3 regions of the Bradyrhizobium sp. AUGA SZCCT0431 genome follow, and region 1 is predicted to be linked to each of the others. Evidence: predicted binding sites of a transcription regulator. Region 1 holds the regulator's gene; each other region holds the start of a gene.
The links. Region 1 encodes PhoB, which activates phosphate uptake and scavenging genes when phosphate is short. Its sites were predicted from a motif close to TGTCATNNANCTGTCAT; they were not measured.
Positions count from the first base shown of each region.

Region 2: JQ567_RS35885 (choice-of-anchor I family protein) is a predicted target of PhoB. The motif match lies at 1,254-1,270, and genes of this name have one in related genera.
Region 3: phnG (phosphonate C-P lyase system protein PhnG) is a predicted target of PhoB. The motif match lies at 1,260-1,276, and genes of this name have one in related genera.

Region 1 covers NZ_JAFCLR010000008.1:148,151-150,416, forward strand. Annotated here, with positions in the region: gene phoU (phosphate signaling complex protein PhoU) at 1-489, shown strand, start outside; gene phoB (phosphate regulon transcriptional regulator PhoB) at 577-1,278, shown strand; gene JQ567_RS09840 (GcrA family cell cycle regulator) at 1,439-1,948, opposite strand.
Region 2 covers NZ_JAFCLR010000062.1:18,558-20,823, forward strand. Annotated here, with positions in the region: gene JQ567_RS35880 (alkaline phosphatase family protein) at 1-1,063, shown strand, start outside; gene JQ567_RS35885 (choice-of-anchor I family protein) at 1,401-2,266, shown strand, end outside.
Region 3 covers NZ_JAFCLR010000009.1:147,402-149,667, forward strand. Annotated here, with positions in the region: gene JQ567_RS10875 (carbon-phosphorus lyase complex subunit PhnI) at 1-132, opposite strand, end outside; gene phnH (phosphonate C-P lyase system protein PhnH) at 135-743, opposite strand; gene phnG (phosphonate C-P lyase system protein PhnG) at 743-1,201, opposite strand; gene phnF (phosphonate metabolism transcriptional regulator PhnF) at 1,321-2,049, shown strand; gene phnE (phosphonate ABC transporter, permease protein PhnE) at 2,057-2,266, opposite strand, start outside.

The sequences.
Region 1 (2,266 bases):
CCGATGGCCATCGACCTGCGCGAGATCGTCGGCGCCATGCGGGTGGCCACCGATCTGGAGCGGATCGGCGACCTCGCCAAGAACATGGGCAAGCGCGTCGCGGCGCTGGAGAACGATTTCCAGCCGCTGAAACTGATCCGCGGTCTCGAACACATGACCGATCTGGTGCAGTCGCAGGTCAAGTCCGTGCTCGACGCCTACGCGTCGCACGATCTGCCGGCGGCGATGGCGGTCTGGAAGGGCGACGAGGAAGTCGACGCCATCTGCACCTCGCTGTTCCGCGAACTCCTGACCTACATGATGGAAGATCCGCGCAACATCTCGTTCTGCATCCATCTGATGTTCTGCGCCAAGAACATCGAACGGATCGGCGACCACGCCACCAACATCGCCGAGACCGTGTTCTACATGATCGAAGGCCAGCAAATCCTCGACAAGCGCCCGAAGGGCGACATGACGAATTTTGCCACGACGGTGCCAGGAAACTAGAAGCGGAACCAGTAGCGGAACGGACAACCGAACGAGAGACGTTTTTCGCGTATCGACAGCGCGTCAAAACACAAGAGGCTGACATAGATGAACGCACGCATTCTGGTGGTTGAAGACGAGGAAGCGCTCACCACGCTTCTGCGCTACAACCTCGATGCCGAAGGCTATGAGGTCGAAACCGTCGCCCGCGGTGACGACGCCGATACAAGGCTGAAGGAGCGGGTGCCAGACCTGATCGTGCTGGACTGGATGCTGCCGGGCCTGTCCGGCATCGAACTGTGCCGCCGCTTGCGGGCGCGGCCGGAGACCAAGGCGCTGCCGATCATCATGCTGACCGCGCGCGGCGAGGAAAGCGAACGGGTGCGGGGGCTGGCGACCGGCGCCGACGACTACATCGTAAAACCCTTTTCGGTGCCGGAGCTGCTGGCGCGGGTGAAGGGCCTGTTGCGGCGGGCGAGCCCGGAGCGGCTGGCCACCGTGCTGACCTATGGCGATATCGAGCTCGACCGCGAGAAACGCCGCGTCGCGCGCTCGGGCCGTCCGATCGATCTCGGGCCGACCGAATATCGCCTGCTGGAGTTTTTCCTGGAACATCCCGGCCGCGTGTTCAGCCGCGAGCAACTGCTCGATAGCGTCTGGGGCCGCGACATCTATATCGACGAGCGTACCGTCGACGTGCATATCGGCCGCCTGCGCAAACTGCTCAATCCCGGCCGCGAACAGGACCCGATCCGCACCGTGCGCGGCGCCGGCTACGCGCTGGATGACCGGTTTGCGAAGGTGGAGTAGGCGCGGCGTAAACAGGTTTGCGTCGTCCCGGCGAAGGCCGGGACCCATAACCACAAATATTGATTGCTTTAAAAAGGCTGGAGCTCCAGCCAGGCATAACCACTGCTATCGGTGGTTATGGGTCCCGGCCTTCGCCGGGACGACATCAGTGAGCGTGCCCTTACCTGGTCGGCTTCGGCGCCGGGCGGCGGCGATCGGAGGCCGGCTGATAGGCGATGCGCGAGTGATGTGCGCAATAGGGCAGGCTGGTGAGCGCCTTGCCGCCGCAGAAAAAGAATTCCGAGCTGGAGGGATCGCCGATCGGCCAGTGGCAGGTGGCCTCGTTCAATTCGAGCAGCGTCAACCGCTGGCTCATCGGCACCACATTGTCGTAGGCGACCGGATCCGGCTCCATCTCCACCTCGAAGGCGTGGGCCAGCGCGGTGTTGCCGCGCGACACCGGGCGCGCCACCCGCATCATCTGCTGGGCGGGGCGCGCCTTGCGCTGACGCGGCGCGGCCGAGGAGGGGCTCTTGGCACGGCCGGAAAGACCCAGCCGGTGCACTTTGCCGATCACTGCATTTCGCGTCACATTTCCGAGTTCCGCGGCGATCTGGCTGGCGGAAAGTCCGCCCTCCCAGAGCTTTTTAAGCTGCTCGACGCGCTCGTCGGACCAGGTCAATACCGTCATCGCATTCTTCCCTTCGCACAGAGCCGGCCAATCCGGGGGCAGCGCTGGCGATGCCAATTCTCAAAAATCCCAGCGGGCAGAATCCCTTAGCCCTCGCCGGGCGCAAAAAGCCGCCCGAACGTTTACGCCTCACAAAATGGACTCTAGGGGTCAGTACTTCCGCACGAGATGTCGTACCCGACAGCCCAGACGCTACAATATGGCGGGACTCTGGCGCAAGAGTCCGCGTCCGTGCGTCCACATGTTCCGGTATTTATGCATTGCAATTGGAGTTTTCCACGGCACCGGAATGCTACGGATTGCTTTATCTTGCACCGC
Region 2 (2,266 bases), on a different contig from region 1:
CGCATTGCCGATCGAGAACGGTCATGAAGTTCATGACGCGGGGAGGCCGGAGTTCTACGAGACGTACCGAAATCATTTCGGGCGATTGTTGACGCGCCCTTCACTGTCACTGCGGACGGCGCCACAGCACGGCGCGGTGCTCTGTTCCAACGTCTCGCCGGGCGCGGCCTTCTTTCACGATGCGGAGGGGCACGGCGAACTGTACCACCGCGAATTGAGTTATAGCCGAGGCCGTGTACCGCTGATGCCAGCCCTTGTCGCCCCTCCTGGCGCGGTTGGCGATGCGGTGATGACTGACAAGTTTATATCGATTCTGATGGAGCGACCGCCCTCGGTTGCAACGCTTTGGTTGTCCGAGCCCGACAAGACCATGCACGCCTTTCCGCTCGGTTCGCCGGAACATCTCATGGCGCTGCGCGCGGTCGATACCCATGTCGGCGCGGTCGCGGAAACCGTAGAACGGTTGCGAGACCGTGGTCATGAGGTGCTTTTGCTCGTCGGGTCAGACCATGGCCACGAATCCGTCACCGAGACGGTGCCGGTCGAACGGCGGCTGTACGAATCGGGATTCAAGGCCGCCTTGGAAAGTCCGGAAATTGTCGTAGCGGCTCAGGGATCATCGGCTTTCATCCATTTTGGTAGCGACGCCTTGTCGCGGCGTAAGGAGGTGGCCGACTGGCTCGGCCAGCAGTCCTGGGCTGGACGCATCATCAAAGGCGAAGACCTCGCCAAGCTTGGTCAAATTCCAACCGCCGACGTTCTCGCGGTTGATATGGCGAAGTCGCAAGGCAGCAATTGCAACGGCATTCCGGGGCTCACGGCGATGGCGGTTCGCTTCGCCGAGAACGAGGATGCCATACGGCGGGATTGCGGAATGCATGGCGGGCTTGGCCCGCATGAAACGCAACCAACGCTGATAGCCGTCGGCAACGGGTTTTCAGCTGGCAACGTCGTCACGACGACGAGCCGTATCATCGATCTCGCGCCGACCGCGCTGCACCATCTCGATCTGCCACTGGACGGCCTCGACGGTGTTCCGCTCGGCGGCCGGGCGTCAGGCTGAAGCGAAGGGTCCTGGTCGGTCTGGATGGTCTCAATGCTTTCCGTTGAGCCGCACGGCAGCCAGTGGCCGCGCGCCGCAACGGTGAGGTTGTAAAGGTCGCGCAGTGTCATGCTTTCGCGCCGCGTGCCAAATTCCTTCATATTGGCGGCACGCGCAACTTCGTCTGGACAACGGACAATGATTAACAAACCGTCACCGCGTTGTAATTAACGCCAGCCTATATTCCGGCCGCTGACGCGCCCCGCGCGACAACACCGCGATTCCCCACCTTCAACGCTGCGCGAGCCCCTCGTGCCGCTGCGGCCTGCTTTTGCCTTTTTCATAATGGAGATTATCGATGGCTCTCGGTCCCGGTTCGATCGCTTTCGTCGGTTTCAACGCGGACGGAAATGACGGATTAGCGTTCATTGTCGTTGATCCGATTGCTGCGGGAACAGTTATCCGCTTCAGCGACAACGAATGGAACGGTCAGGCAATCGGATCTGGCGGCGCCTTCAACACCGGCGAGGGCAGTCTGACATGGACCAATGGCGCAAGCGATCTGGCTCCGGGCATCGTTGTCGAATTCCTCAACACCTCCGTGGCCGCTACCCGCAGCGCCAATATTGGTACCGTCACCGGCGCAGGTTTTGCGCTCGGTAACTCCGGCGAGTCGATCTATGCATTCGACGGGACCTCCGAGAGCGTCCCGACCACTTTCCTGGCTGCGGTCACCAACACAAATGGCGGCTTCACCACCGCGACCGGCAGCGGCTTGCTCGAGGGCACAGGGCTCACGGCAGGTTCGACGGCTTTGGTGCTGCCCCTGACCGACGGCGCCGATGTCGCCGCCTACAATCCGGCTTTTGGTGGCAGCTCGTTCGCATCGCGCGCGGACGCTCTTATCGCGTTCAATACGACCGCCAATTTTATCGCGCAAAGCGGTAGCGGCGACCAGGATGGCGACGGCACCACGCCCGATGCGCCGTTCCTCACCGATGCGCAGTCTCCGCTCGCGGGTGTGACCTTCACCATCCAATCAGGCATACCGCCGCAGCTGGTCGGCTTCGCCTCAGGTTCTGTCTCGGTCTCGCAGGTCGAAGGCAATGCCGGAACGACGGCCTTCAGCTTCACGGTGGAGCGCACCGGCGGCACCATTGGTGACATCAGCTTCAGCGGCCAACTGACCTCGGCGGCGGCCGATGCCGCCGATTTCAATGGCGC
Region 3 (2,266 bases), on a different contig from region 1:
GCCGAGCGAAAGTTGCTCGGAAATCTGGGACAGCGAGATTTCGGGAACGTCACGGTCGCCGCGCCGCTCATGCGCCAGCAGACGATGGGCGTTCTCGATGGCGCGTTCGCCTCCCTTGACGGCAACGTACATGTCTAGCCTCCTCTCGCGACCAGCCGCGTGGAGCGCGGTATCGCGACAATCGCGTCGTCATGGACCAGCACGACATCGATGCCGCGCGGAAACAGGGCTACGTTGATGGCAAGCCGTTCGAACAAATCATGCGGCTGGATCGCGGCCTGCAGGATCGCGGTGCCGTCGATGCCGGGGCCGCGCAGTTCGAGGGCGGGCCCCTCCGTCAGACTGTCGACCTGCAGGATCAGCGTCGTCGAACGGTCCGGGTATTCATTGCTGCCGAACGCAAAACGATCGAGCGCCGGAAGCTCGCGGGGGTTGCCGATCAGGGCAAAGCTGCTGATCGAGGAATCCGCGATGACAGGCGCGCTGGTGTGGAATTTGAGCCATTTGGCGACGTCGGATGTTTCCGACATCCGACTGTCGAGCCAGATCGGCGTATCATGGTCGAACAGGGTCAGCGCAATGGCCGCGGTGCCGCGCATCATGGCGGCGGGCGTGCCGGCGACGGCCGCAATGCGCTGCACGCTGCCAGGACGCGCCATTGCATCCATCACCGAGCGGAAGGTCGATTGTGCCGACAGCACCTTGTCGGCAAATCCAGCGGGCAGTTCGGCAACCGTCGTCATCAGCCCTCTCCCCGCACCAAGGTGTAGAAATCCACCCGCGTCGCCGCGGCCTCGGCGGCCTTGCGGTTCCGTTTCTCGGACATCGCCGCACGCAGCGGCGCGATCACCTTTGTCTCGACGAGGCCGGCGAACTCATCCGACTGCACCATGGCGTCGCACAGCGCGATCATCCGCGCTTTCTCACGGTCGCGGCCGAGCGTGTAGCCGAAGCCGACCTGGCCGGTCGAAAGCCGGACCGCCGCACGCGATACCGTGGCCTCGCCGAGGTTGAAGGCAGATCCATCGCCGCCGATGCGGCCGCGCACCATCACGAGGCCGTTCTCCGGATCGCGCAGATGCTCGTGATCAGGCAGCGTGATCGCCGCCAGGCGGCCGGATATCTCCGATAGATCGGAATGCGCCAGCACCGCCATGACCGCCTTGCGCTGCACCTGCTTGTCGTTCTCGGTTGCCGTCATATCCACCTTGCCGGAATCAAGTTGTCTATGCTAGTAGACAACTTCATAACCAAACGCCATGACTGTTTGGTGACAACAGGGTTGTTTTTTCGGATGGCCGTTCCGGGTAGTTTCACACCATGAGCATGCAGGATGCAGCCACCGGTGTGGCGTTGTGGCGGCAGGTCGCCGACGGGATCGAACGCGGCATTGCCGAGGGCCGCTTCGCCGCGGGTGAAAAGCTGCCGGGCGAAATGGAGATCGCCGAGACCTATCGGGTCAACCGCCATACCGTGCGCCGGGCGCTGGCGACGCTCGCCGAACGCGGGCTGGTGCGCGCCGAGCGCGGCAGCGGCACTTATGTCGAGACCCAGCGCCTCGCCTATCCCTTGCGCTCGCGGACGCGGTTTTCCGAAATCGTCGGCGCCGGCGGCCATGAACCGCGCGGCCAGTTGATCGAAGCGTCCGACGATGTCGCTACCCGTGAACTGGCGCGGGAACTCGGACTGAAGACGGGCGCACCCTTGGTCCGGATCGAGGCGCTTCGGCTGGCCGACCGCACCCCGATCTGCGTCAGCACCTCATGGCTCTCCGCCGAGCGCTTCCCCGACGCGGGACAGGTCTTTGCCAGCGTGCGCTCGATGACCAAGCTGGCCGCGCATTACGGCATCCGCGATTACCGCAGGTCTTCCACCCGGATCACCGCCGCCATAGCCGACGCCAGCGACGCCGCACGGCTTGATCTCGCACTCGGCCGCCCGGTGCTGGTGGTCGACAGCACCGACGTTGATCCCGACGGCAAGCCAATCGTTACCAAGCGCTCGCGCTTCGCCGCCGAGCGCGTCGAGTTTTTGGTCGAGGATACGTGACGGTGAGCTAGTCGCGTAATACTGCGGCGCGGCCAATGATCGCGAAACGCAGTCGAGCGGAGATAAAATCTATCACCGCAACTGTGATAAGAATCATGATGATCAAGAATGCAACATGATCCCAGTTTTGCTGATTGATCTCGTTCGAGAGGTAAAGGCCAATTCCCCCCGCACCGACAATGCCGATCACGGTCGCGGAGCGCGTGTTTGATTCGAA